Regions from separate parts of the Paenibacillus sp. FSL H3-0333 genome, predicted to be linked through region 1. Evidence: a T-box and tRNA genes for the amino acid it is inferred to sense, from the RefSeq annotation. Region 1 holds a T-box; the other holds one or more tRNA genes.
The links. The T-box of region 1 lies ahead of pheS (phenylalanine--tRNA ligase subunit alpha). A T-box ahead of a tRNA ligase gene usually reads a tRNA of that ligase, here a tRNA-Phe.

Region 1 (15,587 bases):
TGCCTCGGGTACCCGCTTCACTACCGGAGGGTTCACCGTCCGCTGCAGCGCCAGCAGGGGGCTTGGGGTCAGCAGGATCTCTGTCTGTTGTGTTAGCTTGCTCATCCCCGGTTCCCGGCACATTAACGAAGGATTTCCCGTTTATCTTCGTTACAGCTTCGATGGGAACGGTCAGAATATCCTTTTTCTCTTCGATCGTAACTGCCACCTCCGCAGACATGCCGATAAGCACACCCTCCGAGTTATTTAATCCTACAGTGACGTTGAACAGGGAGACGCCATTAGAGGAGGTCCCTTCTTTGGCGATATCTATAACTTTACCGGTAAAAGATTTGTCCTCAAGGGCATCCAGTGTAATGGTAGAGGCTTGATTCAGCTTGATTTTGGGGATGTCCAACTCGTCTACCTGCACGGTTACGCTTAGATTCACGTAGTCGGTCATGGTGAACAGCTCTGTACCATTCTGGGCCTGTTCACCGTCCGTAATATTCACGGCAGTGATCGTTCCATCGATCGGAGCGGTCAGCGGATCAGGCGGAGCCATATCTTCATGAATGGCAGCGATGGATTCCTGCCCGTCCACGATATCGCTATTGGCTTTATCAATGGCTTTTTTTGCCGATTCCAGCTCTTCCTCTGTCGCGTTATTCATAGCCAGCGTCTTGTAGCTCTCCTGTTTATTCTCCAGCTCCGTCTTGAGATTCTCCAGTGACTTGGTGGCTTCCTTCAGCTTATCGTCCAGATCGCCCGCAACAAATGTGATCAGCACAGCACCTTTTTTAACAACATCGCCTTTCTTAACCATGACCGTATCGACCTTCCCGGCTTCTTTGGTACGGATGCTCTCGCTGTTGATCGCCGATACTGCACCTGAACCCGAGACACCCACCAGGATATCCCCCTTACTGGCAACTGCCGTATTCAGCGGAGCGGCATTGATCTGCCGGTTCTGATCCGGCCAGAGCTTATAGCCCGCAATCCCTGCAATAGCAACGAGGACTATCGCTGAAGCGATAATGATGATCTTCTTCTTATTCATTGTGCAGCTCCTTCGGGGGAAGAGGTGGTTGCTTTGGCGGTAACCTCAAGGGAATAGGCCTGGCTGGCGAGCTCTGTCCGTACTCCCTGGAATTCATCGTAGAATTTAAGGGCGTAGGTGCCGGAGCTCAGATTTTTGAACAGGGCGCTGGTAAGGGTCGTAGAATAAGAGCTGTTTGTTCCCAGGGTCAAGTCGGTGCCAGGTGTCAGTGCTTTCTCGTGAGACTGTCCATAAGGATCGATAACCTGAAGGATGAGCTTATGCTGGTAAGCGCCTGCCTGATAGGTGGTATCCTGGTTGAGATTGTAATTGAACGTCACAGCAATGCTGCTTGCGCCCTTGGTGAGTTCTCCTGTCGAGCTGGTAACTGCCAGTGTATAAGGGAAAAGTGGAACGGAAGCCAGATTGGTCAGAGGCGTAACCTCTGACGGTGTCAGTGTCAGCGCTGCCGTATTGACGTATCCCGTCGCAGCCGTTCCTGCGGCAGTCAGCTTGCCATCCGCAATCGACTGGCTGATATACAGCTCAAGACCTGTGGTGTCCAGGGTGGCCGGGACTTTCGCCCAGAAGGTAACCAGTGTTTTGCCCCCAGGGCTGGTCGACAGCTCGGACTGGTTGGCAGTTGCTTCAAAATATTGCCCGTCAGCAGTCCTGAACTGTGCATATAGACGGGCCAGATCTGCCTGCCGGACTTCATCGCTGTTCATTTCCACTTCGCTGTACACCAGGTTCGAGCCGGTTCCTGTATACAGGAGGGTGGAGCGCTCCTTCACCGTGGCTTTTTTGCCGGTGGCGGTGATCTTGAAGGCTTCCCCTGCAGCCACCGGAGCTACACTCTTAACGGTGCTGTCGCTTGTGCTGAGAGTGAGGAACTGCGACACCTCTGTACCCTTGGTCTCCTGGAGGATGAGCTTGATTTGTCTGACATCCAGGGTGTATGGAATATGGCCTTGAACCGTTATTTGAGTGCTGGCACCCGGGGCAAGCACCGAAGAACTGTTGTCCGTATAAGTCTGCGAAGAGGAACTGAGATCCTTCTGATCCACCAGGAGTACGCCGGTAAGAGCAGGTAAGGTAACGGATTTGGACGTTGCATTGCGTATCGTTAGTACAGCCTGTACCAGATCCTCGCTGCCCCAAGGCAGACGCAGCAGCGAGTCCAGAGAGACAGCGAAGGTGCCATAGGTATTGGTTACGCTGGTCTCAGAGGCGAGATGAATCTGTCTCTCAGGCGTATAAGGGATGCGGAAATAGGCCACAGGCAGCGTTACTTTATCCGCGCTGGCTGCAGGAGCGATCATTCGCAGCTCCAGCGAATTCTGAGCCAGCTCCAGCGGAACACTGGCGCTCAGCTCAATCAGCTTTTCTTCCAGCGGCTTCAGGGTCAGGCTGCTCAAGGCAGTGGCCGTCACCGGGAAGCTATAGCCTTCCGCCGACTTGACGTTAAGCTCATAAGCAGGCAAAGTAACGGCTGTGCTGCCGGTATTCTTCACCCGAAGCTGATAGCTCCAGACACCATTCCCGTTATCCGCATGCACATTTGCCTTCAGCAGCTGCAAGTCCACCAGATTGCTGTCGATGGAGACCTTTTTGGTATAGCCCGCTGCTACAGTGAAATCTGCATTTACTGCAGCCGGAAGTGCGTAGGAAGAGACAGGCAGGTACAGCTTGAGTCCTTCATCCAGCTTGGCAATCTGCAGCGTCATCTTGCTGAGATTCATGTAGGAGGGGATCTCGGTCATATAATAGAGCGTCTTCTTCTCCTGAGGCTGAAGCTTGAATTCGGAGCTGCTGTCATCCAGCGTAAGCGTGAAGACAGAGCCGCCCGAGGATTTCAGGTACAAGGTATAACCCGGATCTGTAAGCACTTTGGTACCCAGATTGGTTAGGCTAAGCCCGACCTTGGCATAGACTTTGCTGTTATATTTGTAGATTTGCACGGATTCGGCTTTGGTGCCGGCAGTAATGCCGCCGAGTTCAACCTTTCGGGTCTCCCCTGTAAGCGAGGACAGAGAATAATTGGAAGGAATCGTGAACGTGCCTATACGCTGTTCATAATTAGCGGCGCTGAAATTCCAGCCGTAGATGTTGATTTTGAGTCCTTTGACTGAGGCGGCGGTTCCAATATTCGCATAGTATGTAAGACTGGTGCTTTGTTTAGCAGGGATTTTCTTGACCGCACTGTCTGCGCTGACCGGAATTCCCTTAATGATGCTGCCGCCCGCAGTTACAATTTTGGAGAAATAGTCCGCCAGATTGACGCTGCTGCCGGCAGTGTTGGTATAGGTAAGCGTGTAGGTGAGAATATTACCGCCGGTTTGGCTCTGAATCCCTACATGGCTCAGCTTCACCTGAAGCGCGGTGCCGAGCTTGAGCGCACTTAGACCGTTAAGTGTGGAGACTTCCGTGACCGCGCTTGCTGCTGTGGCAGCCGTTGAACCGGATGAAGCAGCATAGGCCGCGGTTCCCGGGCTTCCTGCGGTTTGACTTGCGGCAAATGTGCTGAGCAGCAGCAGAACAAATGCTTTTTTTCGTGTAAGCATGTAATTTCCTCCTTGTGTGATCTCTTAAGGGAAAATATCAACATTGACTGAATGTCCGCTGAAAAAAAAGCCGTCAAACCGCGCTGAAGCTTAAAGGGAGCTTAAAAAAAGATAAAAAATAAGCGGAATTTGTGCGGCTTGTCAAACTGGCTGTTTTTGCATATAATAGATGGGCATATCTTCCCAAGTGGAGGATCGAAGTGCAGAGGTTATAATCCGCATACATGCAATGATGGAGAAGAGTACGCAGTGCCTGGCTTACAGGGAGGAAGCGCCGCAGATTGAGAGCGTTTCTAAGAGAGCAGAGCTGCCGAAGTTCACTCCGGAGCAGTTCCCTGAATGTGCTTGAAGAGCGCTAGTAGGGGGGACCGGCCGCAGACCGTTATTTCTGTATAAAGTGAGACAGGTCTTTGCCGCACCGAAAGAGGGAATAGTGCTCTTAAGGGAAGCGTACGGCCGTCTAACAAGGGTGGTACCACGGTCTTTTCGTCCCTTTACCGGGAGGAAAGGCCTTTTTTTGTTGAACAATACGAGATTTGAGGGGGCAGTACAAGCCATGAAAGACAAATTGGAAGCACTGAAGGCTGAGGCGCTGACGAAGCTGCAGGCGGTAAACGATCCGCAGATTCTGAATGACCTGCGCGTCAAATACCTTGGCAAAAAAGGCGAGCTGACAGAGGTTCTGCGCGGTATGGGCGGATTAAGCGCGGAGGAGCGTCCGGTGATCGGCCAGGTGGCCAATCTGGTGCGCAGCGCCATTGAAGAGTTGATCAGCGCCAAGCAGGAGCTGTTCCAGCAGCAGGAGACAGAGAGCCGCCTGAATGCGGAGAAGGTCGATGTAACCCTGCCGGGCCGCGGCCTGCCGCAGGGCGGGATTCATCCGCTGAGCCGGGTGCTCCAGGAGATCGAGGATATCTTCATCGGCATGGGCTTCCGGATCGCTGAAGGACCGGAGGTGGAGACGGACTACTACAACTTTGAGGCGCTGAACCTGCCGAAGAACCATCCGGCCCGGGACATGCAGGATTCCTTCTATATCACGGATGATATTCTGATGCGTACCCAGACCTCGCCGGTACAGGTGCGTACCATGCAGGCGGCGAACGGGGAGTCTCCGGTCAAAATCATCTGTCCCGGCAAAGTCTTCCGCCGCGACGATGACGATGCGACCCACTCCTTCCAGTTCCATCAGATTGAAGGCCTGGTCATCGGCCGCAATATCCGCATGAGCGACCTGAAGGGTACCCTGCAGCAGTTCACCAAGGAGATGTTCGGCCCTAGCGCGGGTATCCGTCTGCGCCCCAGCTTCTTCCCGTTCACCGAGCCTAGCGTTGAGGTGGATGTAAGCTGCTTCAAATGCGGCGGCGATGGCTGCCGTCTCTGCAAGCAGAGCGGCTGGCTGGAGATTCTCGGTGCCGGTATGGTGCACCCGAATGTGCTGCGGATGGGCGGATACGATCCGGAAGTTTACAGCGGCTTCGCGTTCGGCATGGGCGCTGAGCGGATCGCGATGCTGAAATACGGCATCGATGACATCCGCTACTTCTACACGAATGATATGGGCTTTGTGAAGCAGTTCAAGGGTATTTAGGGATTTGGCGGGTGTGCGCGGGGGCGTGTTGGACGATTGCATGAAAAGGTAATGAGGTGCTGGTTTACTTTGAATCAAAGACTGTAATAGAAGGTCCGGAGGGGAATTTTGGAACTGTAGGAGCGCTAGCGTCCGCCTTTGTATTTGAATTTCTACCGCGTGAAGCGGTTCTGATCAGGAAATTCAAATACAACAGCGGCCGGAAGTCCAAATATTCTCTGGAGGTCCTGCTATTACAGGATACGCTAAAGTGAGCTTGGGAGCGCACTGCCTTTTCCTGCATGTTCTGCGTTCAGGCACAACCGGCATGGAGATCAATACATCTGAAACAAAAAGGAAGTGTGCGATTATGAAAGTATCAACCGCCTGGCTGGCCGATTATATATCGCTGGAAGGGGTGACCGCAGATGACTTGGCGGACAAAATCACCACCGCCGGCATCGAGATTGACGGAGTAGAACGCCGCAACAAAGGGATCTCCGGGATTGTGACCGGCTACGTGAAATCCAAAGAAAAGCACCCGGACGCCGATAAGCTGAATATCTGTATTGTCGATGCCGGGCAGGGCGAGGATCTGCAGATCGTCTGCGGAGCGAAGAATGTCGCAGCGGGCCAGAAGGTTCCGGTCGCGCTGGTAGGTGCCAAGCTGCCGGGCCTGGAGATCAAAAAAGCCAAGCTGCGCGGCGTGCTGTCACAGGGGATGATCTGCTCGGCCAAAGAGCTGGGCCTGAACGACAAGCTGCTGCCCAAAGAGCTGCAGGAGGGCATTCTCGTGCTGCCGGAGCAGACCGAGGTGGGCCAGGATATTCTCAAGGTGCTTGGACTGAATGACGAAATTCTTGATTTCGATCTAACGCCGAACCGTTCCGACTGCCTGAGCATGATCGGTGCCGCTTATGAGGTAAGTGCGGTACTGGGCCGTGAGCTGAAGCTGGCTGATCCGGCGGCAGAGCTTGTGGAAACGGGCGGGAAGGCAGCGGACTCCATCACGGTTACGCTTGAGGATGAGGCATTCTGCAGCCATTATGCCGTGCGTTATATTGCCGGAGTGAAGACCGCGCCGTCCCCGCTGTGGATTCAGAACCGCCTGATGGCGGCCGGGGTACGTCCGATTAACAATATCGTAGACATCACCAACTACGTGATGCTGGAATACGGGCAGCCGCTGCATGCATTTGACGGCGGGCAGCTCCAGGGAGGAACCATCGGTGTACGGTTTGCCCGTGAAGGGGAAGGACTGGTTACCCTTGACGGACAAGAGCGCAAGCTTGCGCCGCAGATGCTGATCATTGCCGACGGCTCAGGCGCAATTGGCCTGGCCGGAGTGATGGGCGGACTGTCTACAGAGGTTACCGCAGACACCGTTAATATCGTACTGGAATCAGCCAAATTCGATGGTGGAACGGTACGCAAGACCTCGCGTCAGCTCGGTCTGCGCTCGGAAGCGTCCCAGCGGTTCGAGAAGGAAGTCGACCCGAATGCGGTCATCCCTGCGCTTAACCGCGCGGCTGCACTGATTGCCCGGTATGCCGGAGGAACGGTGCATGAAGGGATTGTCCAGGCCGGCAGCGCCGCTGCTCAGGAGAAGGTGCTGCACTTATCGCTGGAGAAGCTGAACCGCTATCTCGGGACAGATCTGTCATTGCTGGAAGTGAAAACCCTGTTCGGACGCCTGCACTTCAAGTGCGGTGATGCGGCTCAGGGAATCGTCGAGGTCGAGGTGCCGACACGGCGCGGAGACATTACGCAGGATGTGGATCTGATTGAAGAGATCGCCCGCTTGTACGGCTACGACAACATCCCGACCACCCTGATCGAAGGCACAACAACACCGGGCGCGCTTACCAGACAGCAATCTCTGCGCCGCGAGCTGCGCCGCATGCTCTCGCTGGGCGGATATCAGGAGGTTATGGGCTATTCCTTCATCCAGCCGGAGCAGAGCACGCTCTTCCCTATGCTGGCGGAAGGCAAACAGTCAGTGAAGCTGGCGATGCCGATGAGCGAGGAGCGCAGCGTGCTGCGTACCAGCCTGCTGCCGCAGCTGCTGGAGATTGCCCTCTACAATACGAACCGCCGCCAAGGCGATCTGGCGTTATTCGAAATCGGCAACGTCTTCTTCACGGAGGAAGAAGTCCTTACCCGCCAGCCGAGTGAGCTGCCGGTACTGGGGCTGCTGCTGAGCGGAACGCGTGCAGCCAAGCAGTGGAACGTGACTGCTGAGCCGGTGGATTTCTTCGACCTTAAGGGTGCGCTGGAGACTATATTTGCACATCTGGGCCTTACGGATCGCGTAATCTATGAAGGGGACGCGCCTGAAGGCTATCATCCGGGACGCTCCGCTTCCATCTATCTGCTTCAGGCTGAAGGCCGTGTGAAGATCGGTTCGATGGGGCAGATTCATCCCGAGCTGCAACGCCGGATGGATCTGGAGGATACGTACGTATCCGAAGTCCTGCTGCAGCCGCTCTATGATGCGGCACGCGCCGGGCTGCAGTACAGCGAGCTTCACCGCTTCCCGGGCATGGAGCGGGACATTGCGGTGGTAGTCGATGACGCGGTTCCGGCAGGTGACCTGATCGCGGCGATCCGTGAGCACGGTGGCACTCTGCTGCAAAATGTGCAGGTATTCGATATCTACACAGGAGGCAAGATGGAGGCGGGCAAGAAGAGTGTTGCCCTGTCGCTCGTGTACCGTCATACCGAGCATACGCTGACAGACGAAGAGGTTGTGGAAGTGCATGACAAAGTGGTCTCTGCGCTTGAACAAACTTTTGGTGCAGAATTAAGAAAATAGCAGGAATTGTGCAAAGTCGCAGCGAATCCATTTAGAAACAGAGATTCCCTGCGGCTTTTCTGTACCCTTGTGAAGTGCGGAGGAACATGCAAATAAATGCAATGGACGCGTGCTTTTGCCAAAGGTCAGGAAATCACGCTACAATAGGAGCAAGAGCAAAGAAACCAACTTAGAATCCGCACACATACAAAGGAGGGCACAACTGTGGCTATGGACCGGACCCGTGTCGCCGTGGAGATATACGGAACTTCCTACAAGCTTGTAGGAAGCAGCACAGAATATATGAAACAGGTCGCCCGTCATGTCGATGAGCATATGCGTGCAATATCGAAATCACATTCCAGACTGGATACGCCGCGGATTGCGGTGCTTACAGCTGTACATATGGCAGAGCAGGCAATCCAGGTTCAGGATTTCAAGAATGAGCTGAATATGCTGACCGGTGAACGTACCGAGCTTCGAGTGGAGGTGTCACGCCTTCAGGAAGCGCAGCGTGAACAGCAGGAAGAATATGAGAAGCTGGAAGCGGCTGCGAAGGAAGAGGCAGCGCGGCTGATTGCCGCTGCCGAAGAAGAACGCTCAAGGCATCTGGAGCAGCAGGAGCAGGAGAGGCAGCTGCATGCCCAGCTGCTGGAGGAAGAGAAGCAGGCCGCGGCCGCCGGCCGCGAGCAGCTGGTGCAGGAGCTGAAGGCACGCGAGGATGAGCTGAAGGCGCTGCGCGAGGGCCATGAAGCAGAGCAGGCTGCAAGCCGTGAGACGGCGCGGCAGGAGCTGGAAGCCGCAGAAGCCATGCGGCTGCAGCAGCTGGAAGAGATGAAGGCTGCCCATCAGCAGGAATTGGAGCAGCTGCGCGAGACACTGATCCGCGAGAAGACAGAGACGTTGTCTGCCCTGGAGCAGGAGCTGAATGAGACCCGGGAGTCGATGGGCAGCGAGATCGTGGAGATCCGCTCCACGTTAAGCAAGGAGCTGGCTGATACCAAGGCTGCGCTCACAAGTGAGCTTACCGGGGAGCGGGAAGCGCTTGAGAAGGAGCTGGCCAAGAACAAGGAGCTGCGGCAGTCCCAGGGGACGCAGGAGCACCGGCACAAGCAGCAGCTTCAGGAGCTGGAGAAGCAGCTTGGCGAGCTGCGCGGCGGAACCGGGCAGCTCCAGTCCCGGCTGCGTGCGGCGGAAGCCGGGCTTAAGGGTGAACGCGATGCGCGGCTGACGCTGCTGGCGCAGTACGAAGCTGTGCTGAAGCGGGAGGAGCAGCTTGGCGAAGAGCTGAAGCTTGCCGCTGAGCAAGGAGAGCAGCAGAGTGCGGCGCTGGAGGAAGTGCGCAAGCAGGCTGCGGCTTCGCAGAGCGAGGCGGAAGCGCTCCGGAGCGGGCTGCGGGAAGCAGAGGACAAGCTAAGCGCTGCGCTGGAAGAGCTGAGCACGGCGAACGAGCTGGGCACCCTGCTGAACGAAGAGCTGGAAGGGCTGCGCCAGCAGGTTGCAGCTGCGCAAAGCGAGGCCGAAACGCTCCGCAGCGAACTGCGGGACGCAGAGGGCAAGCTAAGCGCTGCGTTGGAGGAACTGCACACGGCGAGCGAGCTCGGCACACTGTTGAATGAAGAACTGGATGAGCTGCGTAATCAGGTTGCGGCTACACAGAGCGAGGCGGTGGATATCCGCAGCGAACTTCGGGATGTAGAGGGCAAGCTAAGTGAAGCGCAGGAGGAGCTGCATACTACTAAGGAGCTTGGCAATCTGCTGAACGATGAACTGGAAGGGCTGCGCCAGCGTTATGAGCTGACGCAGGAAGAAGCGGCAGCACTGCGTACATCGCTGCAGGAGACCGCAGATCAGCTCAGCCGGACACAGGTCGAATTCGACCGTACGGCAGAGGAAGCGGCATCCTGGCAGGAACGTGCGAACAAGCATATGGAGGATATCAGCGAACTGGAGATGAACCTTCTGGAAGAAGGGGAGAAGTCGGCAGCCTTGCAGCGCGAAGTGGAGACTCTTCGCGGACAGGCAGACGGAATGGTTCAGCAGCTTGATCAGGAGGCGCGTCTGCGTGCCGAAGCGGAGCAGGAGCTTGCTGTTCAGCAGGAGGCGGCAGAAGCAGCCCGCAAGGAACTGGCTGCGCTGCGCGGCCGTTACGAGGAGCTGATTGCCCAGTACGACGAGATTCTGCAGGACGGGGAGCAGTTAAAGGAACGCTGCGAGCTGCTGGAAGCTGAAGGCGAGGAAGCTGCGCGGCGAATGGAAGAGCTATACGAGGCAGGCCGTGAAGCTGCCGCTGCGTCGGCGGAGCAGCAGGAAGCACTCCGTGAGACCCGGGAGTACGAAGCTACCTGGAAGCAGAAAGTTGAGGAGCTTCAACAGCGCGAGCAGCAGTGGAATGAGCAGGAAGCACAGCTGCGTGAGGAGATTGAGATCTGGCAGCAGGAGGCCGGGGAAGCCGAGGCTCAGGCGGAAGCAGTCAGCCGCTCACGTACTGAGGCGGCGCAGCAGCTGGATGAGATCGGCGAGAGCTATGAGATGGTCCAAGGCCAGCTGCGGCTGGTTCAGGCCCAGTTCGAGCTGCAGCAGGGAGAGCTGGAGAAGCTGTCCCAGGAGCATCGCAGCTTGCAGGCGGAATATTCCAAGCTACAGAGTGAATATAATGAATGGATTCAACTGATCGAACAGGACAGTTGAATGGCGGATGCATCACAGGAAGAGCTGTTGTAAGCAGGAATGCTTAGAACGGCTTTTTCTGCTGTGCAGGGACGGGGGACGGATTCCTCCTTAGGGGGGCTGCTGCTCTAAAGTTGGCTGAAGTGAAGTATTGCACCAATCCTGCACTAAATACAACATTCGTACCTTTGAGGCAGCAAATTACGGGAAATCATGCCTAGAATGCAACATATTTCAGCCAATGACCGCTCCACTGGTAACATTCCTGCAAAAAATGCAACATTTGGCGAGCCCAGGCTGCAATGAAGAGCACAAGTGCCCTTGAATCCACCAGAAGTTAGCCAAATGAGTAAATGAGGAGCATAAGTGCTCCTGAATCCACCAGAAGTTAGCCAAATGAGCAAATGAAGAGCACAAGTGCCCTTGAATCGAGCAGAAGTTAGCCAAATGAGTAAATGAGGAGCACAAGTGCTCCTGAATCCACCAGAAGTTAGCTAAATGAGTAAATGAAGAGCACAAGTGCCAATGTCATTAAGATAAGTTCAAAGATAAGTTTGGAATTAATAAAGAGAATCCAAAACGGTATGGGGAAACGTCCTATGCCGTTTGTTTTTGGTGTAAGGAAGGAAAAAAGCGCATAGCAAACAAAGCGGATGGAAGATCCACTTAAAAAAATGTTCATGCGAACCGAATTATGCTACTCTGTAGACGAAGCTAATGGCGGATTTGCTACGTATTCTGCGTGTATTCCTTTGCCCAGGACGGGTGAGACGAATCGGCAAAATATTTTTGCGAATCAAAGCTTCCACATCAGGCGAGGGTCCATCGCCCTTGGAGCGCAGGAAATGTCTACAGACGTGAACGGCTACCGTGAAGTTGACTTGGTAGAGGTGCCGTTTATCCTTTTGGGAAATGACTACGTGCGAGGTAATCATTTCAGCGAAGTTGTAGAGGATCATTCTTGCGAATATCTCTTGGGTAATGGACTCTTGCTTTTTTGCGTGAAAATGGGTCAAACCAATGGTGTATTTCAAAGCCCGGAAAGAGGTCTCAATGCCCCATCGCAGATGATACAGATCCCGGAGTTCATCCGGTGAGAATTCAGCAGTAGACAGATTGGTAATGACGGTTTCATAATCGCCACTGGGCAGGAGGAAACGAACCACCCGAAAGGAAATGGGGTAAAACAAGTTCTCTTGCATGTCCAGAAAATCAAAGCTAGAGGTAGCCGGAAGAACTTTATAGATTTCGGGGCGATTCCTGAACTCTTTTGTTTGTTTTTTAGTCAGCGTCAGGTGAATCTCCTGATCAAACGCTCCGTCCAAGGTCAAGTGCAAACCCGAAAGAATACCATTCGAATGCAAATCCTTGACGCGTATGACGTAATTCCATCCTTTCCGTTCCAGATGTGCGAACGTATTATAGCTTTCAAATCCTCGATCCCCCGTCACAAGGACGTTCCCCTGAATGGGGGAGCGATCCACCATTGTGGCCAGTGCCCTTCCTTCGTTGCGGAACTTTCGAGGTTGAACAATGGCATCCACATAAAGCCGGTTACAGAGGTCATAGGCTGCGTTCAAGTGCAGAAGGTTAAAGCCTTTCGAATGTGGCTGACTTTGAGAATAGGTCAACGGGTCCGCAGGATCTGTTGCAATATGCAGATCGGAACCGTCAATGGCCAATAATCGATAGCCTCGATAATCCTTGAATTCTGTATGGGACGCGGTAAAGGTGTGAAACAAAGATTCGACCGCAGACGGCAAAATTTTATTTCTTTGCTGAACAAAAGCAGAAGAAGTTGCGGTGTTAACGTCATAGCCCTGCGATTCCAACAGTTCCTTATAGAGGCTGTTGCCGCCCATAAAGATCAGGGTTTGCATAACCATTTCAAAGGGTAGTTTTTTCGTTCGGGTAAAATCCTTTCCCGGGTTTCTGACGTAAGGCGCGGGGGCAGCCGCCATCTCACGGATGAGAGATGTCAGTCTGTCTTTCAGCGAATTTGCATAAGCATTCATTGGCGTAACCTCCTCGTTTTTTCAAGGGGCTTCGCCACACGTTTTCTACGGATTGTCAAGATTTTTTTTGTGCAAAAAAAGAGCAGGCTATCTTTTCGATAACCTGCCTTTTTTTCTTGTTTTTGGCTCTATATCTTAACTTAATGACATTGGCACAAGTGCCCCTGAATCCACCAAATGTGAGCTAAATGAGTTCGAACACATCTACGAAGAAAGCATTAGTCTGACGCTCTCGGCTACATAATGTACCCTTAACACAATTACTATTGCAACCGGTTACAACCCGGGGTAGGATGTTGGTTGAGGTGAACGGGATGGATAAGAAATGGGTCAGCGGCGTTGGGGTTATTGTGCTTTTTATACTGTTGTCATATTTGTTTATAGGCTTCGCGCGCCATTCTGCCCGGATGGGCAATATTGTCAAGGAATTAAGCGGCCAGCCCAGTCAGGACAAGCCTGGATATCATATTGTGCTGATCGAGCAGGAGCGGTACCACCCGTACTGGGAAATGGTCGAGAAGGGGGCCGCGGAGGCCGCAGCGAAATACGGGATAGAGATCGAATTCACGGGACCGGTGCGCAATAACATGGAGGAGCAGATCAGCCTGCTGGAAAAAGCGATTGCCGCTAAAGCGGATGCGATCATCGTGCAGGGGCTCAACGACGAGAAGTTCACGCCGGTGATTGATAAGGCCGTGAACCGGGGGATTCCGGTAATCACGATTGACACGGATGCTCCGGCCAGCCGGAGACTGGCCTATGTGGGGACCGACAATGTAGCTGCCGGTGAGGCGCTGGGGCGCATGGTAGTGAAGACGACTGGCGGAAAAGGCAAAATAGGCGTAATCATCGGCAGCGAGCTGGCCAAGAACCAGCTTCAGCGTCTGGACGGGCTGAAGAACATCGTAAAAGACTACAGCGGCATGGAGATTGTCGATGTCCGCAGCTCCAACATCTCGCACATGGAGGCCATCCAGCAGGCGGCGGATATGCTGCGCTATCATCCGGAGATCGATGTCATGGTCGGCACCAGTTCAACGGATGCGTTGGGCGTCTTGCAGGCATCGAGGAGCCTGAAGCGCGGTCCGCTGACCATTATCGGCTTCGATAATCAGGCGGAGACGCTGGATGCCATCAGCCGGGGAGCGATTACTGCGACTGTCGCACAGCAGCCTTACCTTATGGGGAATATGGCGGTCCGGCTGCTCCATGATTATTTTAATGGTGCACAGTTACAGACCCGGTATTATACCGGAGTGAAGGTACTGGATAAGACCAATGTGCAGGAGGGAGAGAGCCTATGAGTATCCGCCTGAAGCTGCTGATCTGTATTCCGCTGCTGGTGCTGCTGATGAGCTCGGTCTCCTTCGTACTGTTCCAGAGCGGGAAGAATGTGCAGGAGAGCTACCACCTGATGATGAACCGGATCATGCTGTATAAGGAGGTATCCTATGAGGTCGGCGAGAATATGCGCTCCTTGAACCGCTTCATTATGCAGGTGGATACCGACAGCTTCCCGGAGGTGGAGAAGCATCTGGGCGCGGTACTGGAGCTGCGCAGCAGGCTGGACGGGATGAATACCATCGGGGGCAGCGGCCTTCCGCTGATGAACTACAGCCACCTTATTGATACTTTTGTCGAGCAGGCGGGCCAGATGATCACGGAGATTGACGGACAGGATGCGAATTCGCTGGCAGGTGCCTATATCGAGGCGGAGCAGACGCAGCGGTTCATCCGTGAGGAGGCCCAGGAGCTGGTCGATTTGGAGCTGGACCAATATAAGCCGATCTATGCCGAGATTATGTCCACGACAGCGAAGCTGAACCGGATGGGCAGTCTGCTGGTGATCACCGCGGCGCTGCTTAGCATCTGCATGGCGGTCTGGCTGTCCAGCAGTATTACCGGGCCGATCCGCAGGCTGGTGGCAACCGCCAAGCAAATCTCCAAGGGACGGATGGATACCAAGGCGCCGGAGAGCGTCAATAACGATGAGATTAGCATACTGTGCCGCGCTTTTAACGGAATGATCGATAATATCCAGGAGCTGATGAAGGAGAACATCAAGAGTGCGGAGAAGGACCGGCTGGTCAAGGAGCTGGAGCTGAAAATGCTGCAGAGCCAGATCAATCCGCATTTCCTGTTCAACACACTGAATTCCATCGCCAAGCTTGCGTATCTGGAAGGGGCGGCGAGAACCAGCGATCTGACCGTGTCGGTCTCGCGTCTGCTCCGTTATAATCTGCAAAAGCTGGACCAGGCCGTTCCGCTGCGCGAGGAGGTCGAGCATGTGAACGAGTATATCAATATCCAGCGGGCCCGCTTCCGGGACCGGATTGCTTTTGAGATGGAGATTGATGAGCAGGCGATGGACGGGATGGTGCCCTGTCTGACGCTGCAGCCGATCTTCGAGAATGCCTTCGTTCACGGTCTGGAGCAGATGGAGGAGGGGGCTATACTTACGCTGTCCATCCGTTACCGCAGCGGGCAGGTGGAGATTGTGATCAGCGATAACGGAGCGGGTATGAACCGCGAGACGGTAGCCCGGCTGATGGGATCGATTCAGCAGGAGGCGCCGCATTCCAGCGGCAAGGGCCAGTCCACCGGGCTTGGGACACATAATGTTTTTAAAAGACTGCATTTATTCTTCGACGGCCAGCAGCTCATCGAGATCAACAGCAGTGAAGGGCAGGGGACGGCGGTGCTGTTCCGGCTGCCCTTCCGGACCTCGGCCTAGAGGCAATCACCTGAAGTGAAGGAGGAAGCGATAACGATGTACAAGCTGCTGATCGCAGATGATGAAGCACTGGAGCGGGAGGGGCTGGAGCTGATGATCCGGCATCTGATCCCGGACAAATTCGAATTCCTGCATGCGGGGAACGGGCGGAAGGCGATTCAGCTGGCGGAGGAGCACCGGCCGGATATGATTTTCATGGATATTAAGATGCCCGGGATTCAG
Region 2 (15,587 bases), 4.7 Mb from region 1:
AGCCTCAGTTTCCGAGCATGAGTGTGGCAACTGTGTATAACAATCTTAAGATGTTCATGGAAGCAGGTATGGTCCGTGAGCTGACCTACGGTGATAATTCCAGCCGTTTCGACGCCAATGTATCTGATCATTATCATGTTATCTGTCAGGAATGCGGCAAGATTGAGGATTTCAGCTATTCTACTCTTCATGAGGTAGAGCTGCAGGCCGAACAGGCCACGGGCTTCAAGATTCATGGATTGCGTATGGAGCTGTACGGTGTGTGCAAAGGCTGCGGCGAGAAGCAGCACTGAATGGAATAACACCTATAAGCGTGTAGAGTCCGAATGCGGATTCTGCACGCTTTTTTGTAAGGAGAGAGAAAGATACTGTTACAAAAATACAAACCTTCCAAGAGATTCGCGCAACCAAGCTCGCCTGCATGGCGTATACTTAACAGAAGTGTTGCCTGCTTTTAAAATTCAACGAATGGTTTGGAGGACCTCTTTTGGACAGAAGACAGAGACAAAGACGTGTCACGAAGCGTGGAAGTCTTACTCGCCGCTTATTGGGACTTGTCATCATAGCCGCCGCAGCCTTTTGGGTTGTTTATTATGTACTGCCGAACCGCCAGCATGTGGACCCGGACTGGAAGGGGCTGGACAAGCCGATATTTGTGAAGGGACAGCTTACCGGCTATTCAGCATCGGGTACGGGGGACGGGCTGCTTTTACCGCTGCCTTTTTTGCAGGAATATGTAGATTCTTCTATCCGTTATGAAAAAGAAAGCAAATCAGTTATTCTCTCAACGGACAGCAGTCTACTATATATGCAGGAGGAATCCACGGCCGCAGCTCTGAACAATGAACCTCTGCAGCTTCGCCTTGCTCCCGAGGTTAAAGATAAAGTGACCTATCTTCCGGCAGATACACTGGAGAATCTGTACGGCTTCGAGATCGAAGAGGATACGAATACCGGTGCAGTGCTGCTAATGACTGCAGGTGAATCGGTGCCGCTTGGCAAGGTGAAGGGCAAAGAAGGCGGGAAAACGAAAGCCCTGCGCAGTGAACCCTCGGTGCATGCACCGATTTTTGCTGATATGAACCCCGGGGATGTCGTACGGATCTGGAACACGGACACGAAGGACTGGGTATTCGCTCAGCTTGATAATGGTTATTCGGGTTACGCCCAGGCGGATGATATTACCGAAGACGGTACCCGAACTGTAGAGAAAAAGCCCGAAACACCTACACGTGCGCAGCGCAGCTGGAAGGATAAGCCGGTTAACATGTTCTGGGAAGCCGTGTATGAACGCAAGCCGAATCCCGCCAAATTCGCAGCCTTGCCTGGAATTAATGTGGTTAGCCCCACCTGGTTCAGCATTATTGATGTGAAGGGGAATGTGCGCAGCCAGGCGGACCGCTCTTATGTGGATTGGGCGCATAATCAAGGGATGGAGGTATGGGGGCTGCTTAGCAACAGCTTTGAACCCGATTTGACTACTGAAGCCTTATCCACATATGACAATCGGATGAATGCCATTGTGCAGATGCTTAAGTATGCAGACCTGTACAATTTAGACGGGATTAATATCGACTTCGAGAATGTGTACACCAAGGATGGACCGAACGTAACGCAGTTCATGCGGGAACTGAAGCCGATGGCCCAGAGCCGGAATTTGATTGTTTCTATTGATGTTACGCCGAAGTCCAAGAGCGAGATGTGGTCCCTGTTTCTCGACCGTCCGGCGCTTGCCGCCGTGTCCGACTTCCTGATTGTAATGGCCTACGACGAGCACTGGGCAGCCAGTCCGGTTGCAGGATCAGTAGCCTCTTTACCGTGGGTTAAGACCTCTATGAACCGGATTATCGAGGAGGATAAGGTGCCAGCAGAGAAGTTAATTCTGGGAGTGCCGCTCTATACGCGGATCTGGACGGAAGCCACCGAGAAGGGGAAAACCAAAGTAAGCTCCAAGGCCGTCAGTATGAATGCGGTCAAGGAGATCATCGCTGAGAAGAAGCTGACACCGGTATTCGATAAGGAAGCTGGACAGAACTACGTGGAGTATAAGGAAGATGATGTTCTCCGCAAAATCTGGATCGAGGACACCACCTCGCTCACAGCCAGGGTAGAGCTGGCCCAGTCCTTGAAGCTGGGCGGTGTGGCAGCCTGGAACCGTAGCTTCGCCAGTCCGGAGGCATGGGAAGCATTGAAGGGAATTATTAAATAAGATGATTTCATTAAAAAAAGGTGTTGTCCTACAGTGGACAACACCTTTTTTGGCAGACAATACTATTCTTACATTACCTTGTCTCTAAATAAATGCATAATGTCAGTAAGCACTGCTTGGAGAGGATTAGTGTTTCAGTTGCTGGGTTTCAAGCTCTTCGGCAGTAATGGTAGCTTGTGCAGGGTCCATGGTGAGGATGGTGTGGCAGAACATGCAGCGGTCGGTTTTGCCCAGCATTTTGGTCAGCTTATGGCACTCCGGACATTCCACCTGAACCGCACTGGTTGAGAGCATGCCCGCCCAAAAATAAATAGCCAGACTGGCCATCATGGAGACGAGTCCAATGACAAGACCGACAGCAGCAACGACTTTGCCGGCAGAGCCCCAGAATACAATACCTGCGGTTCCCATGATCATGAGACCCATGCCAAGCATGGTCAGAAGCAGTCCCCAGGTGCGAAAAGCATTAATTTTGGCCGATTTAAATTTCATGAGTACGATCTCCTAACTGAAATATAGTTCGGTTGTTCAGGAGGAACTGGCATGAATATGTAGAATAAGCTTATGTATAGAGATTATAACTGACGGACGCAAAATCGCCAAATTTGATGGAGGGAAGCATGGAACTGTCCAATTTGACCCTATTAAGTGGGGAGACATTTGAGGAGAATGTTCTTGGAGCCGTTGCTTGGCGGCAAAGAGGAGATGCCACGTTTCAAAGTGCGCTGCTGCACGATTTTGATATGGTGGTCCTTCTGCTGCATGAGGAACAGGAGACGGAACGCATCATAACCCATAGCATTGCCGGTGATAAGCGGACTCAATCGGTGCATGTAGGTCTATCTGCACTGGAACGTGCTGTCATGGCCGGAGATAACAACGAGCTTGTTAGCAGCCTGATATCCGGAGAGGTACTCTGGGACCCGAAGGGGATCCTGGCGGAGATGCGTAAGCAGCTCACCCAGTTTGAGGGCCCGCTCAAAGAACGGGTGCTGTTCATGGAATTCTCCCGTTTTTTACATATGTATATTAAGTCCAAGCGTTATATTGAAGCAGGCTGTACCATGGATGCCTATAATTGCGTACTTATTGCCTTGTATCATTGGGCGCGCATTGAAGTGAGTGAAGCGGGGTATTTCCCGGAACCGGCAGTATGGGGACAGGTGAAAAGCCTGAACTCCCCGGTCCATAAGCTATATGAAGAATTGACTATCAGCACAGAGACACTGGACCAGAGAATCGAACTGATCCTGCTTGCCTGTGAATTTGCCCTTATGTCAAAAATGGAGGATTGCTGTATCATGCTGCTTCATATCCTGGGCAGCCGTAAGGAGGCGTGGAGCATTAAGGAGCTTCTGCAGCATTCGGGGCTCAGCCCGCTCCAGGCAGAGTTGCCGCTTGTGCTTCGCAAGCTGGTATCCCGTTCATTAATTCGGGAGATCGCCTCGTGGGCAGTTGATGCCGGGGATGGTCATGCCATTCGTTATACCCTTTAAATTAACAAATCGTCTACTGGCGGTAACATCTCTATATAGATAGCATTAGCGGGAGAATGGAGAGGGTGAATGTACTCTCTTTTTTTATAGAATTTATATGTTTGGGGCCCCCGCAAAGTACCTGAGTCATCACCTACGCTAAAGCCTCACTTTGTGGGGTTATTTTATTTGTCCAAGTTTGCAGAAGAGCTGAAAGGGAATTGAATATTTAGGGTTGACTAGGGTGCAGTTCTTATGATAAATTATAACTCGTCCCTCTGACATAACGATGCGCAGCAATGCAGTCGTAAATCAGCCGAAAAAAGAAATTAAAAAAAGGTTGACTAAAACGAGGGCGCTGTGATATATTATAAAGGTCGCTGCTGAAACAAAAAACGGCGACGGAAGATGAATTTGATCTTTGAAAACTGAACAACGAGTGAGTATCGGAGATCGCTTCGGCGAGATCCAAAATTAGAGAATGTAACCATTCTCGTCAGATGTTTCAAAATGAGCAATCGCTCTTTCTAAATACCAATTTGGAGAGTTTGATCCTGGCTCAGGACGAACGCTGGCGGCATGCCTAATACATGCAAGTCGAGCGGAGTTTGAGAGGAAGCTTGCTTCCTTTCAAACTTAGCGGCGGACGGGTGAGTAACACGTAGGCAACCTGCCCTCAAGCCTGGGATAACTACCGGAAACGGTAGCTAATACCGGATAATTTCTTTTTTCTCCTGAGAGAAGAATGAAAGGCGGAGCAATCTGCTGCTTGGGGATGGGCCTGCGGCGCATTAGCTAGTTGGTGGGGTAACGGCCCACCAAGGCGACGATGCGTAGCCGACCTGAGAGGGTGAACGGCCACACTGGGACTGAGACACGGCCCAGACTCCTACGGGAGGCAGCAGTAGGGAATCTTCCGCAATGGGCGCAAGCCTGACGGAGCAATGCCGCGTGAGTGATGAAGGTTTTCGGATCGTAAAGCTCTGTTGCCAGGGAAGAACGTCCGGTAGAGTAACTGCTACCGGAGTGACGGTACCTGAGAAGAAAGCCCCGGCTAACTACGTGCCAGCAGCCGCGGTAATACGTAGGGGGCAAGCGTTGTCCGGAATTATTGGGCGTAAAGCGCGCGCAGGCGGTTATTTAAGTCTGGTGTTTAAACCTTGGGCTCAACCTGAGGTCGCACTGGAAACTGGGTGACTTGAGTACAGAAGAGGAAAGTGGAATTCCACGTGTAGCGGTGAAATGCGTAGATATGTGGAGGAACACCAGTGGCGAAGGCGACTTTCTGGGCTGTAACTGACGCTGAGGCGCGAAAGCGTGGGGAGCAAACAGGATTAGATACCCTGGTAGTCCACGCCGTAAACGATGAGTGCTAGGTGTTAGGGGTTTCGATACCCTTGGTGCCGAAGTTAACACAGTAAGCACTCCGCCTGGGGAGTACGGTCGCAAGACTGAAACTCAAAGGAATTGACGGGGACCCGCACAAGCAGTGGAGTATGTGGTTTAATTCGAAGCAACGCGAAGAACCTTACCAGGTCTTGACATCCAACTAACGAAGCAGAGATGCATCAGGTGCCCTTCGGGGAAAGTTGAGACAGGTGGTGCATGGTTGTCGTCAGCTCGTGTCGTGAGATGTTGGGTTAAGTCCCGCAACGAGCGCAACCCTTGACTTTAGTTGCCAGCAGGTTGAGCTGGGCACTCTAGAGTGACTGCCGGTGACAAACCGGAGGAAGGTGGGGATGACGTCAAATCATCATGCCCCTTATGACCTGGGCTACACACGTACTACAATGGCCGGTACAACGGGAAGCGAAGCCGCGAGGTGGAGCCAATCCCAGCAAAGCCGGTCTCAGTTCGGATTGCAGGCTGCAACTCGCCTGCATGAAGTCGGAATTGCTAGTAATCGCGGATCAGCATGCCGCGGTGAATACGTTCCCGGGTCTTGTACACACCGCCCGTCACACCACGAGAGTTTACAACACCCGAAGTCGGTGGGGTAACCCGCAAGGGAGCCAGCCGCCGAAGGTGGGGTAGATGATTGGGGTGAAGTCGTAACAAGGTAGCCGTATCGGAAGGTGCGGCTGGATCACCTCCTTTCTATGGAGAATCGTCTTCTGCAACGAAGACATTCAAATCGGAAGTATTACTTCCACAATAGAACCCTTGGGTTCGAATACTCACTCGTTGGTCAGTTTTGAGAGTTTAAGCTCTCAAGTAAGAAACTTGATCCTTGAAAACTGGATACCGAAACGAATTTGCGTTTTAGAACATTCCTTTAAGCTGAACTTGTGTAAACAAGTTTTGAATTAATGGCGATGCTAAGCGGTTTTCCTAACGGAAAACACATTGGTTAAGCTACTAAGAGCACACGGAGGATGCCTAGGCGCCAGGAGCCGACGAAGGACGTGGCGAACAACGAAACTGCCTCGGGGAGCTGTAAGCAAGCTTTGATCCGGGGGTGTCCGAATGGGGAAACCCAGCTGTGGTAATTCGCAGTTACTCGTATCTGAATACATAGGATACGCAGAGGCAGACCAGGGGAACTGAAACATCTAAGTACCCTGAGGAAGAGAAAACAATAGTGATTCCGTCAGTAGCGGCGAGCGAACGCGGAACAGCCTAAACCAAGGGGCTTGCCTCTTGGGGTTGTGGGACGTCTCACATGGAGTTACAAAGGAATATGGTAGGTGAAGAGGTCTGGAAAGGCCCGCGATAGAGGTAAAAGCCCTGTAGCCTAAACTGTGTTCTCTCCGAGACGGATCCCGAGTAGTGCGGGGCACGTGAAACCCCGTATGAATCCAGCAGGACCATCTGCTAAGGCTAAATACTACCTGGCGACCGATAGTGAAACAGTACCGTGAGGGAAAGGTGAAAAGCACCCCGGAAGGGGAGTGAAATAGAACCTGAAACCGTGTGCTTACAAAAAGTCAGAGCCCTCTTTATGGGTGATGGCGTGCCTTTTGTAGAATGAACCGGCGAGTTACGTTTAACATGCAAGGTTAAGGTGAGAAGCCGGAGCCGCAGCGAAAGCGAGTCTGAATAGGGCGACTGAGTATGTGGACGTAGACCCGAAACCGTGTGATCTACCCCTGTCCAGGGTGAAGGTGCGGTAACACGCACTGGAGGCCCGAACCCACGCATGTTGAAAAATGCGGGGATGAGGTGGGGGTAGCGGAGAAATTCCAATCGAACTCGGAGATAGCTGGTTCTCCCCGAAATAGCTTTAGGGCTAGCCTCGGTGAATGGAGTGGTGGAGGTAGAGCACTGATTGGGTGCGGGGCCCGCAAGGGTTACCAAGCTCAGTCAAACTCCGAATGCCATTTACTTCTTGCCGGGAGTCAGACAGTGAGTGCTAAGATCCATTGTCAAAAGGGAAACAGCCCAGACCATCAGCTAAGGTCCCCAAGTGTGTGTTAAGTGGGAAAGGATGTGGAGTTGCACAGACAACCAGGATGTTGGCTTAGAAGCAGCCACCATTGAAAGAGTGCGTAATAGCTCACTGGTCGAGTGACTCTGCGCCGAAAATGTAACGGGGCTAAACACACCACCGAAGCTATGGCTAGATGCTTTGCATCTGGGGTAGGGGAGCGTTGTATATACGTTGAAGGTGTACCGTAAGGAGCGCTGGAGAGTATACAAGTGAGAATGCCGGTATGAGTAACGAAAAGATCAGTGAGAATCTGATCCGCCGAAAGCCCAAGGTTTCCTGAGGAAGGCTCGTCCGCTCAGGGTAAGTCGGGACCTAAGGCGAGGCCGACAGGCGTAGTCGAAGGACAACAGTTTGAAATTACTGTACCACCGTAATCCGCTATGAGCGATGGGGTGACGCAGGAGGGTAGTGACGCGGACTGATGGATGTCCGTCTAAGCAGTGAGGCTGGTGTGTAGGCAAATCCGCACATCGTAAGGCTGGGCTGTGATGGGGAGCGAAAATTATAGTAGCGAAGGTCATGATCTCACACTGCCAAGAAAAGCCTCTAGTCAGGAGAAGGTGCCCGTACCGCAAACCGACACAGGTAGGCGAGAAGAGAATTCTAAGGCGCGCGGAAGAACTCTCGTTAAGGAACTCGGCAAAATGACCCCGTAACTTCGGGAGAAGGGGTGCCTCGGTAGGGTGAATAGCCCGAGGGGGCCGCAGTGAAAAGGCCCAAGCGACTGTTTAGCAAAAACACAGGTCTGTGCGAAGCCGTAAGGCGAAGTATACGGGCTGACGCCTGCCCGGTGCTGGAAGGTTAAGGGGAGCGGTTAGGGGTTAAACCCGAAGCTGTGAACCGAAGCCCCAGTAAACGGCGGCCGTAACTATAACGGTCCTAAGGTAGCGAAATTCCTTGTCAGGTAAATTCTGACCCGCACGAATGGCGTAACGACTTGGGCGCTGTCTCAACGAGAGATCCGGTGAAATTTTAATACCTGTGAAGATGCAGGTTACCCGCGACAAGACGGAAAGACCCCATGGAGCTTTACTGCAGCTTGATATTGAATTTGGGTACGATCTGTACAGGATAGGTGGGAGCCGTGGAGGCAGGAGCGCAAGCTTCTGCGGAGGCGCCGTTGGGATACCACCCTGATCGTATCTAGGTTCTAACCTAGTGCCCTTAGCGGGTACGGGGACCGTGTCAGGCGGGCAGTTTGACTGGGGCGGTCGCCTCCTAAAGAGTAACGGAGGCGTTCAAAGGTTCCCTCAGAATGGTTGGAAATCATTCGCAGAGTGCAAAGGCATAAGGGAGCTTGACTGCGAGACCTACAAGTCGAGCAGGGACGAAAGTCGGACTTAGTGATCCGGTGGTACCGCATGGAAGGGCCATCGCTCAACGGATAAAAGCTACCCTGGGGATAACAGGCTTATCTCCCCCAAGAGTCCACATCGACGGGGAGGTTTGGCACCTCGATGTCGGCTCATCGCATCCTGGGGCTGAAGTAGGTCCCAAGGGTTGGGCTGTTCGCCCATTAAAGCGGTACGCGAGCTGGGTTCAGAACGTCGTGAGACAGTTCGGTCCCTATCTGTCGTGGGCGCAGGAAATTTGAGAGGAGCTGTCCTTAGTACGAGAGGACCGGGATGGACGTACCGCTGGTGCATCAGTTGTTCCGCCAGGAGCATGGCTGAGTAGCTACGTACGGACGGGATAAGCGCTGAAAGCATCTAAGCGTGAAGCCCCCCTCAAGATGAGATTTCCCAGTATGTAAGACCCCTTGAAGACGACGAGGTAGATAGGTTGGAGGTGGAAGTGCAGCAATGCATGGAGCTGACCAATACTAATCGGTCGAGGGCTTATCCAAAAAATAATTCGCAGATTCGTTTCGGATTCAGTTTTCAGGCGATCAAGTCTGATATGTATATTCCCTGATAGCTCAGTTGGTAGAGCACTCGACTGTTAATCGAGTTGTCACAGGTTCGAGTCCTGTTCGGGGAGCCATATGGAGAGGTGTCCGAGTTTGGCCGAAGGAGCACGATTGGAAATCGTGTAGGCGCCACAAGCGTCTCGAGGGTTCGAATCCCTCTCTCTCCGTAGCAATACTTCTTTGAATAGGGATGAGAACCCTAAGTGGTTCGTTGGAGCATAGGCTTCGTTAGCACTGCTTCGCAATCTCGTAACGAAGTGAAGAGTATCCCTCTCTCTCCGTAGCAATACTTTACACAGCATGGCTCGTTGGTCAAGGGGTTAAGACACCTCCCTTTCACGGAGGTAACATGGGTTCGAATCCCATACGAGTCACCATTTTTTTTGAACTGATACATGGAGGCTTAGCTCAGCTGGGAGAGCATCTGCCTTACAAGCAGAGGGTCGGGGGTTCGAACCCCTCAGCCTCCACCATCTATCTTAACCGAATAGATTTTGTACAATGACGCGGGGTGGAGCAGCCCGGTAGCTCGTCGGGCTCATAACCCGAAGGCCGCAGGTTCAAATCCTGCCCCCGCAATTGTTTGGAACCGTGGTGTAGTTGGCCTAACATGCCTGCCTGTCACGCAGGAGATCGCGGGTTCGAATCCCGTCGGTTCCGCCATTTTTAATGGCTAAGGGATGAGAATTCCCTGGGTTCGTTGAAGCATAGGCATCGTAAGGAATACTTCGCAATCTCGTAACGGAGTGAAGAGTATCCCGCCCTGTTCCGCCATCTTTACAAAATTACTTTTATGGCTCGGTAGCTCAGTCGGTAGAGCAAAGGACTGAAAATCCTTGTGTCGGGGGTTCGATTCCCTCCCGCGCCACCATACACAACTTAATATGCCGGTGTAGCTCAATTGGTAGAGCAACTGACTTGTAATCAGTAGGTTGGGGGTTCAAGTCCTCTCGCCGGCACCATACCGTGGAGGCTTAGCGAAGTGGCCAAACGCATCAGACTGTAAATCTGCTCACGTACGTGTTCGGTGGTTCGAATCCATCAGCCTCCACCATTTTTTAGGGGCATAGTTTAAAGGTAGAACAACGGTCTCCAAAACCGTTGGTGTGGGTTCAATTCCTGCTGCCCCTGCCAAGTAATTTCATATAAAAGAATCATATGGCGACCGTGGCGAAGGGGTTAACGCACCGGATTGTGGTTCCGGCATTCGTGGGTTCGAGACCCATCGGTCGCCCCATTTCTTTTATAAGAATTACATAGCAATACAACTTAAAAGCTTCACATGGCGACCGTGGCGAAGGGGTTAACGCACCGGATTGTGGTTCCGGCATTCGTGGGTTCGAGACCCATCGGTCGCCCCATTTTCTTTTTAAAAATATATTGGGGATTAGCCAAGCGGTAAGGCAACGGACTTTGACTCCGTCATTCATAGGTTCGATTCCTATATCCCCAGCCATTATATGCGGACGTGGCTCAGCGGTAGAGCATCGCCTTGCCAAGGCGAGGGTCGCGGGTTCGATTCCCGTCGTCCGCTCCATTTCATGTGGTGCCATAGCCAAGTGGTAAGGCAAAGCTCTGCAAAAGCTTTATCCCCAGTTCAAATCTGGGTGGCACCTCCATTATTTTTTTTCTGGAAATTATATATGTATACGCCGGCGTGGCGGAATGGCAGACGCGCTCGACTCAAAATCGAGTGGGAAACCGTGGAGGTTCGAGTCCTCTCGCCGGTATTATTTTTAGTAAGAACAGCCCATTAGATGAAAAATCTAATGGGCTGTTCTTATTTTTCTGGATCATTTCCCCTACCGCAAAAGTTCCTCCAGTCGCCAACTCCGCCGGCCGGTCATGGATAACGAGCGCCACCGGGAGTTCCTTGGCTTCGATCCTAGCAAGACAACACTGCGTGATTTTAGTTTATCCCGAATTACTACACGGTAATGTCTCCACACCAGCGAATGATTCCTTCTTTTATGGTTTGAATTGGATTTGGATCGGATAGAGAAATCGCCCAGGCAATATGTCCATCCGGCCGAATAAGCGCCGTGTGGACGTCGTTCCAATCCGCGTCAGCCTCAGCTAAAGAGGCATGTACAACTTGAAGGTTGCTATACGTTTCCCATTGACCGCTATTCTGTTCATTAGAATGGAAATGCAACAGAAGAAAAGTACCTTTGTGCAGGAGTGGATAGGAGTTAATTAATTGCCCGTCTTTCAGCTTTAAGCTTAGATCTTTGAAACGTTTCCCGTTTAAAGGATGGGAACGCGCTTCAGCGTCGGGTGCATAATGTACGTCCAGGGCGGAAATTTGTGCAGCGATTTGATAATTAGCCTCCGGTATTTGAATCAGATTAGCCAGCATGCTTCGCAGTTCCGTGATGAGAGGCGTCACGTCCAGAAGCAGGGTTTGGACCTCGGTATTCCGGAGCAAGGCCGTATTCCATGGAAAACGTTCGGCATGATAACTGTCTAATAGCCAGTCTGGAGCCCAGCCTTTGATTGCTCCTGCAAGCTTCCAGCCTAGGTTCATCGCTTCTTGTAAGCCGACGTTCATTCCCTGTCCACCAGCGGGAAAATGAATGTGCGCCGAATCTCCCGCCAAGAACAATCGACCATTCCGATAGCGTCCCGCTTGCCGTGTAGCATTTCCAAATCGGGACATCCATTTCACATCGTTCAATCCCAGGTCGCTTCCGGTCGTACGGATGAGCGATGAACGAAATTCTTCCAATGTAACGCTCTCATCCTTGGAGACGTTACGTCTCTCCATATCGATCATCAAGACTCGATACATATGATCTTGTATTGGAATGATGCTGACCAATCCTTGTTCTGTAATTCGGGATATGACACTCATAGGAGCCAAATCAGATAGAACGGCATCCCCCAGAATAGCCGTGAAGGTCGCATCAGTACCTTCAAAGGATATATTTGCGTGTTTGCGAACCAAGCTTCTGGCTCCATCCGTACCTACCACATAAGCTGATCTTAACGTTGTTTCTCCGTGCGGTCCCGCGATCTTAACGTTGACCCCATTCTCATCCTGATGCACAGACAGAGCCTCAACCTCTCTCAGGACCTCCGCGCCAAGACTAAGAGTCCAGTCCTCCAGCACCTTCTCCGTCTCACTCTGCGGTAAAAAGAGGGTATGATTGGAAGAAGAATCCAATGCCGAGAAATCCAAAGGAGTTTCTAATCCGGCGAAATGTCCTCTCGAAAGTAAGCGGCCTTGCTTGATTAATTGTGATTTCACTCCACGCATATCTAATATTTCAAGCGTGCGTGGATGTACGGTAAGCGCACGTGAATATGGGGTTGTCTCCTTTAGTCGCTCAATGACGCATACCTTTACACCGGCTAAGGCCAATTCTCCAGCCAACATCATGCCGACAGGACCGCCACCAATCAGGATGACTTCATATTTCATATCAATAACCTCTTTTCTTATACATTATGGGAAGATCACGATAGCGTCTATTTCGATAAGCCATTCAGGATCGGCTAGTGCTTGAACGCCTATATAGGTACTTGCTGTCTTCGGCCAGTTAGGGCCAAACACATGAAATCCGGCTTCAAAAATAATCGAAATCAAATCCGGGCTGTGGTTAACGACAAAAATATTCATTTTTGCAATGCACAAGGGATCCGCTTGCACGGCTTCCAATGCATATTTAAGATTGGTGAACACTTGAATCGCTTGCGCGTAATAGTCCCCTGAACCGATCAATGCTCCTGATTCATCTACAGAAACCTGACCTGAGATGAAAGCCAGTTTTGAGGCAGTAGTTACCACGACATGAGAAATTACAGATGTAACCTTGTCCGTCAATATCTTCGGATTCACAATTTTCATAGGCAGGTAGGCTCCATTCCCATATTTATAAATCTTCTCTTGAAAAGTGGTCAAGTATTTCCAGTAAACCTCCTTCATCAATTATTGTTTCGTTGGAACCTTTTTTACTGCCTGTTAAAACAAGTGTGATGAAAATTATATTCTACTTTTGTTTCATATGAAATAATATCAGTTTACTTTGTTGCTATTTGTCTTGTCAACCCCAATATTAATAAGTGTATGAACATTTGTTTCACAGAGAACAATCTATGATATAATAATAAAAACAAGTTGAGGAGCCAGTATAATCATGGATACTGCCAATAAGAACAAAACCGCCATTCATGAATTTTTCGTTCAGTTTCTTGAGCAAAAAGAGCAATATGAAACCCGAATAACTGCCACATACCTGGCGGATATCCGGAAATATATTGAATCGGAATTCAGCTTGAATATGACGGAACTGCACATCATTGCGTGCATCGGTGAGCAGGAGCCGATCAATCTCACTTCCATCGCGGAGAGAATAAATTTAAGCAAAGGAAATACCTCCAAGATCGCAAATAAATTACTAAAGGCAGGTTGGGTTCGAAAAGCCCAGCTCAACGACAACAAAAAGGAAGTGTATTTTCGGCTAACGTCTGTCGGCAAAAAGCTATTTGCTGCTCATGATGAGCTTCATGCGAAGGAAAAGCAAAGAATGTACGAATTTTTGGGGAAATATAACGAAAGCGAGCTTGAATTTATTAAACAGTTGTTTGGAGATATGGTTGACTTCTATCGCTAACGTACCTCTCATCTGAGCATAAAGGTATTCATTCGATTTGAAAAAAAACGAGTCTATGCTACTATCAGAAAGCGAGATTGCAGTAAACCTGGGTGGTACCGCGAAACAATCCCCTTCCGTCCCTGTACGAGCTGACGGCTGTCAGTTTGCTCAGGAGGAAAGGGGTTTTATTTTGCAAAGGAGGCTGCCCCATGGAACAGCAATTAGGAATGACGAATGAAACAACCATGCCAGCAGGGGAATATATCACCGGTTCGGAGGTGCTTTTGCGCGGCTTGCTGCAGAAAGGCGTAGAGTGCGTATTCGGTTATCCTGGCGGAAATGTGCTCTATATTTATGATGCGATGGTACATCAGCCGGATTTCAAGCATATCTTGACCCGGCACGAACAAGGCGCAGTCCATGCGGCGGACAACCTCAGTCGTGAATTGAAATTCACATAATATGATAAGCAAGTGCTGGAAAAGATATCCGATGTCTACAGCCATGAATGTCCCTTCCAGCCTAATAGATAAATGAGCTTTCAGCGAAAGAGGCCGCACTTATACAAGCAGCAAAAGATCAACCGGATCAGTCGGAATGAAAATGAATGTTGGCAAAAGAGCAGAGAAGCGGCCCGCAAAAAAGAGGGACCGCTTCATTTTTTATGATTTATATTTCCTCGGAATAAAAAGCCTTGGATACTGCCTCTGTGGCTTTATCAATAAAAGCTGCGACCTTACCCGGGCTTTCCTTCAGACCACTGCTCACCCATTTTTTAATAATGGCTATACTGCCATGAGCGGTGAACGTATACCAGGACTCAAATAATTGCGGATCAAAATATTTTAATTCCTGCTTCCATCGCTCAATCGTTAAATCGTGACTGATATAAAGAATTCTTTCTAATAATTCTTTATCGCCATGCTCGGAGAACAGAACCTCACATATCGTTTTATTCGCTTTTATATACTTACATAATTCATAAGACAGCTTTTGGGGGCTTGCAGAACTAATCCCAAGCTGCTTAATTTCTTCGTAAAGTTCATTTTCGATCGTTGAAAGCAGCTCAAACTGATTCGCATAGTGTGAATAAAAGGTGTTGCGATTAATATTTGCTTCACTGCAAATGTCGGTCACGGTAACTTTATTGATAGACCGCTCTGTCAGCAGCTTCAACAAGCTTTCTTTGATAACCATTTTGGTATATCTCACTCTGTGATCTGTTTTTTTGTCTGACATCGTATCCTCCTAATTTAAAATAATAAAATAGTAAATGAACAAATCTAATATGAATTGTATAATAACTAACATAATCCAAACGAACAGCCTGTTGTTTAACTAACATGATGATATTATAATTTATTTAAACATTCGATTCAAATTAAATTAATTGGAGGAAGAAAATGGGTAGTATAACTGTAGTGCCTGTATGGGTTATTCAAGACATTCTTGTCTTAATTGCTGCTGTCCTAATGGTGTTCTATATCCTTGATAAGGAAACACATCCCAAAACGGTTTTACTGCAATTTATAGGTTTTGTGTTCTTTTACGCCGCCGTTTTTGAAATTACGGCTTCATCGCTTGGGGAAGGGTTCTACGCCTATGGGCGCAGTATTTTAATGTTGTTTAACATACCAATTACTGTCCCTATTATTGAGTTCTTGATTATTTATTCCACTTTGCGTGTTCTAAAGTCTGTAAATATACCGTCATGGACGAAACCGTTTATTACGGGATTAAGTGCGATGGTGTTTGACTTTTCACTCGACCCGGTGGCCGTTAAACAGATTTTTGAGACCATGGATGGAACCATTGCAAGATGGACTTATTATCCGCTGGCCGGTGAACCTCAAATCTACGGGGAGCCCGTGATGAATTTTACAGGATGGATTTATATCGCGGGATATTGGACCGTCTTTATTCTAATTGGGGGATGGTGGCATAAAAAGAAAGGCTACAGTAAAAC

Region 2: it encodes a tRNA-Phe, which carries the amino acid that the T-box ahead of pheS (phenylalanine--tRNA ligase subunit alpha) is inferred to sense. The anticodon was not compared.

The regions. Positions count from the first base shown of each region.
Region 1 is NZ_JBBODG010000001.1:6,286,918-6,302,504, reverse strand. Features, by position in the region: gene MHH78_RS27745 (efflux RND transporter periplasmic adaptor subunit) at 1-1,039, opposite strand, end outside; gene MHH78_RS27740 (hypothetical protein) at 1,036-3,582, opposite strand; T-box leader at 3,803-4,079, shown strand; gene pheS (phenylalanine--tRNA ligase subunit alpha) at 4,139-5,173, shown strand; gene pheT (phenylalanine--tRNA ligase subunit beta) at 5,523-7,967, shown strand; gene MHH78_RS27725 (hypothetical protein) at 8,172-10,637, shown strand; gene MHH78_RS27720 (IS4 family transposase) at 11,309-12,631, opposite strand; gene MHH78_RS27715 (sugar-binding protein) at 12,946-13,935, shown strand; gene MHH78_RS27710 (sensor histidine kinase) at 13,932-15,365, shown strand; gene MHH78_RS27705 (helix-turn-helix domain-containing protein) at 15,402-15,587, shown strand, end outside.
Region 2 is NZ_JBBODG010000001.1:1,612,957-1,628,543, forward strand. Features, by position in the region: gene MHH78_RS07245 (Fur family transcriptional regulator) at 1-293, shown strand, start outside; gene MHH78_RS07250 (glycosyl hydrolase family 18 protein) at 488-2,209, shown strand; gene MHH78_RS07255 (DUF2614 family zinc ribbon-containing protein) at 2,336-2,701, opposite strand; gene MHH78_RS07260 (nucleotidyltransferase-like protein) at 2,830-3,705, shown strand; rRNA gene MHH78_RS07265 (16S ribosomal RNA) at 4,221-5,781, shown strand; rRNA gene MHH78_RS07270 (23S ribosomal RNA) at 6,033-8,960, shown strand; tRNA gene MHH78_RS07275 (tRNA-Asn) at 9,022-9,097, shown strand; tRNA gene MHH78_RS07280 (tRNA-Ser) at 9,101-9,190, shown strand; tRNA gene MHH78_RS07285 (tRNA-Glu) at 9,326-9,400, shown strand; tRNA gene MHH78_RS07290 (tRNA-Val) at 9,421-9,496, shown strand; tRNA gene MHH78_RS07295 (tRNA-Met) at 9,529-9,602, shown strand; tRNA gene MHH78_RS07300 (tRNA-Asp) at 9,609-9,686, shown strand; tRNA gene MHH78_RS07305 (tRNA-Phe) at 9,819-9,894, shown strand; tRNA gene MHH78_RS07310 (tRNA-Thr) at 9,910-9,985, shown strand; tRNA gene MHH78_RS07315 (tRNA-Tyr) at 9,992-10,077, shown strand; tRNA gene MHH78_RS07320 (tRNA-Trp) at 10,084-10,157, shown strand; tRNA gene MHH78_RS07325 (tRNA-His) at 10,185-10,260, shown strand; tRNA gene MHH78_RS07330 (tRNA-His) at 10,309-10,384, shown strand; tRNA gene MHH78_RS07335 (tRNA-Gln) at 10,405-10,479, shown strand; tRNA gene MHH78_RS07340 (tRNA-Gly) at 10,486-10,560, shown strand; tRNA gene MHH78_RS07345 (tRNA-Cys) at 10,569-10,642, shown strand; tRNA gene MHH78_RS07350 (tRNA-Leu) at 10,675-10,753, shown strand; gene MHH78_RS07355 (monooxygenase) at 10,951-12,447, opposite strand; gene MHH78_RS07360 (RidA family protein) at 12,472-12,927, opposite strand; gene MHH78_RS07365 (MarR family transcriptional regulator) at 13,163-13,639, shown strand; partial or broken gene MHH78_RS07370 (thiamine pyrophosphate-binding protein) at 13,831-14,064, shown strand; gene MHH78_RS07375 (TetR/AcrR family transcriptional regulator) at 14,291-14,860, opposite strand; gene MHH78_RS07380 (carotenoid biosynthesis protein) at 15,025-15,587, shown strand, end outside.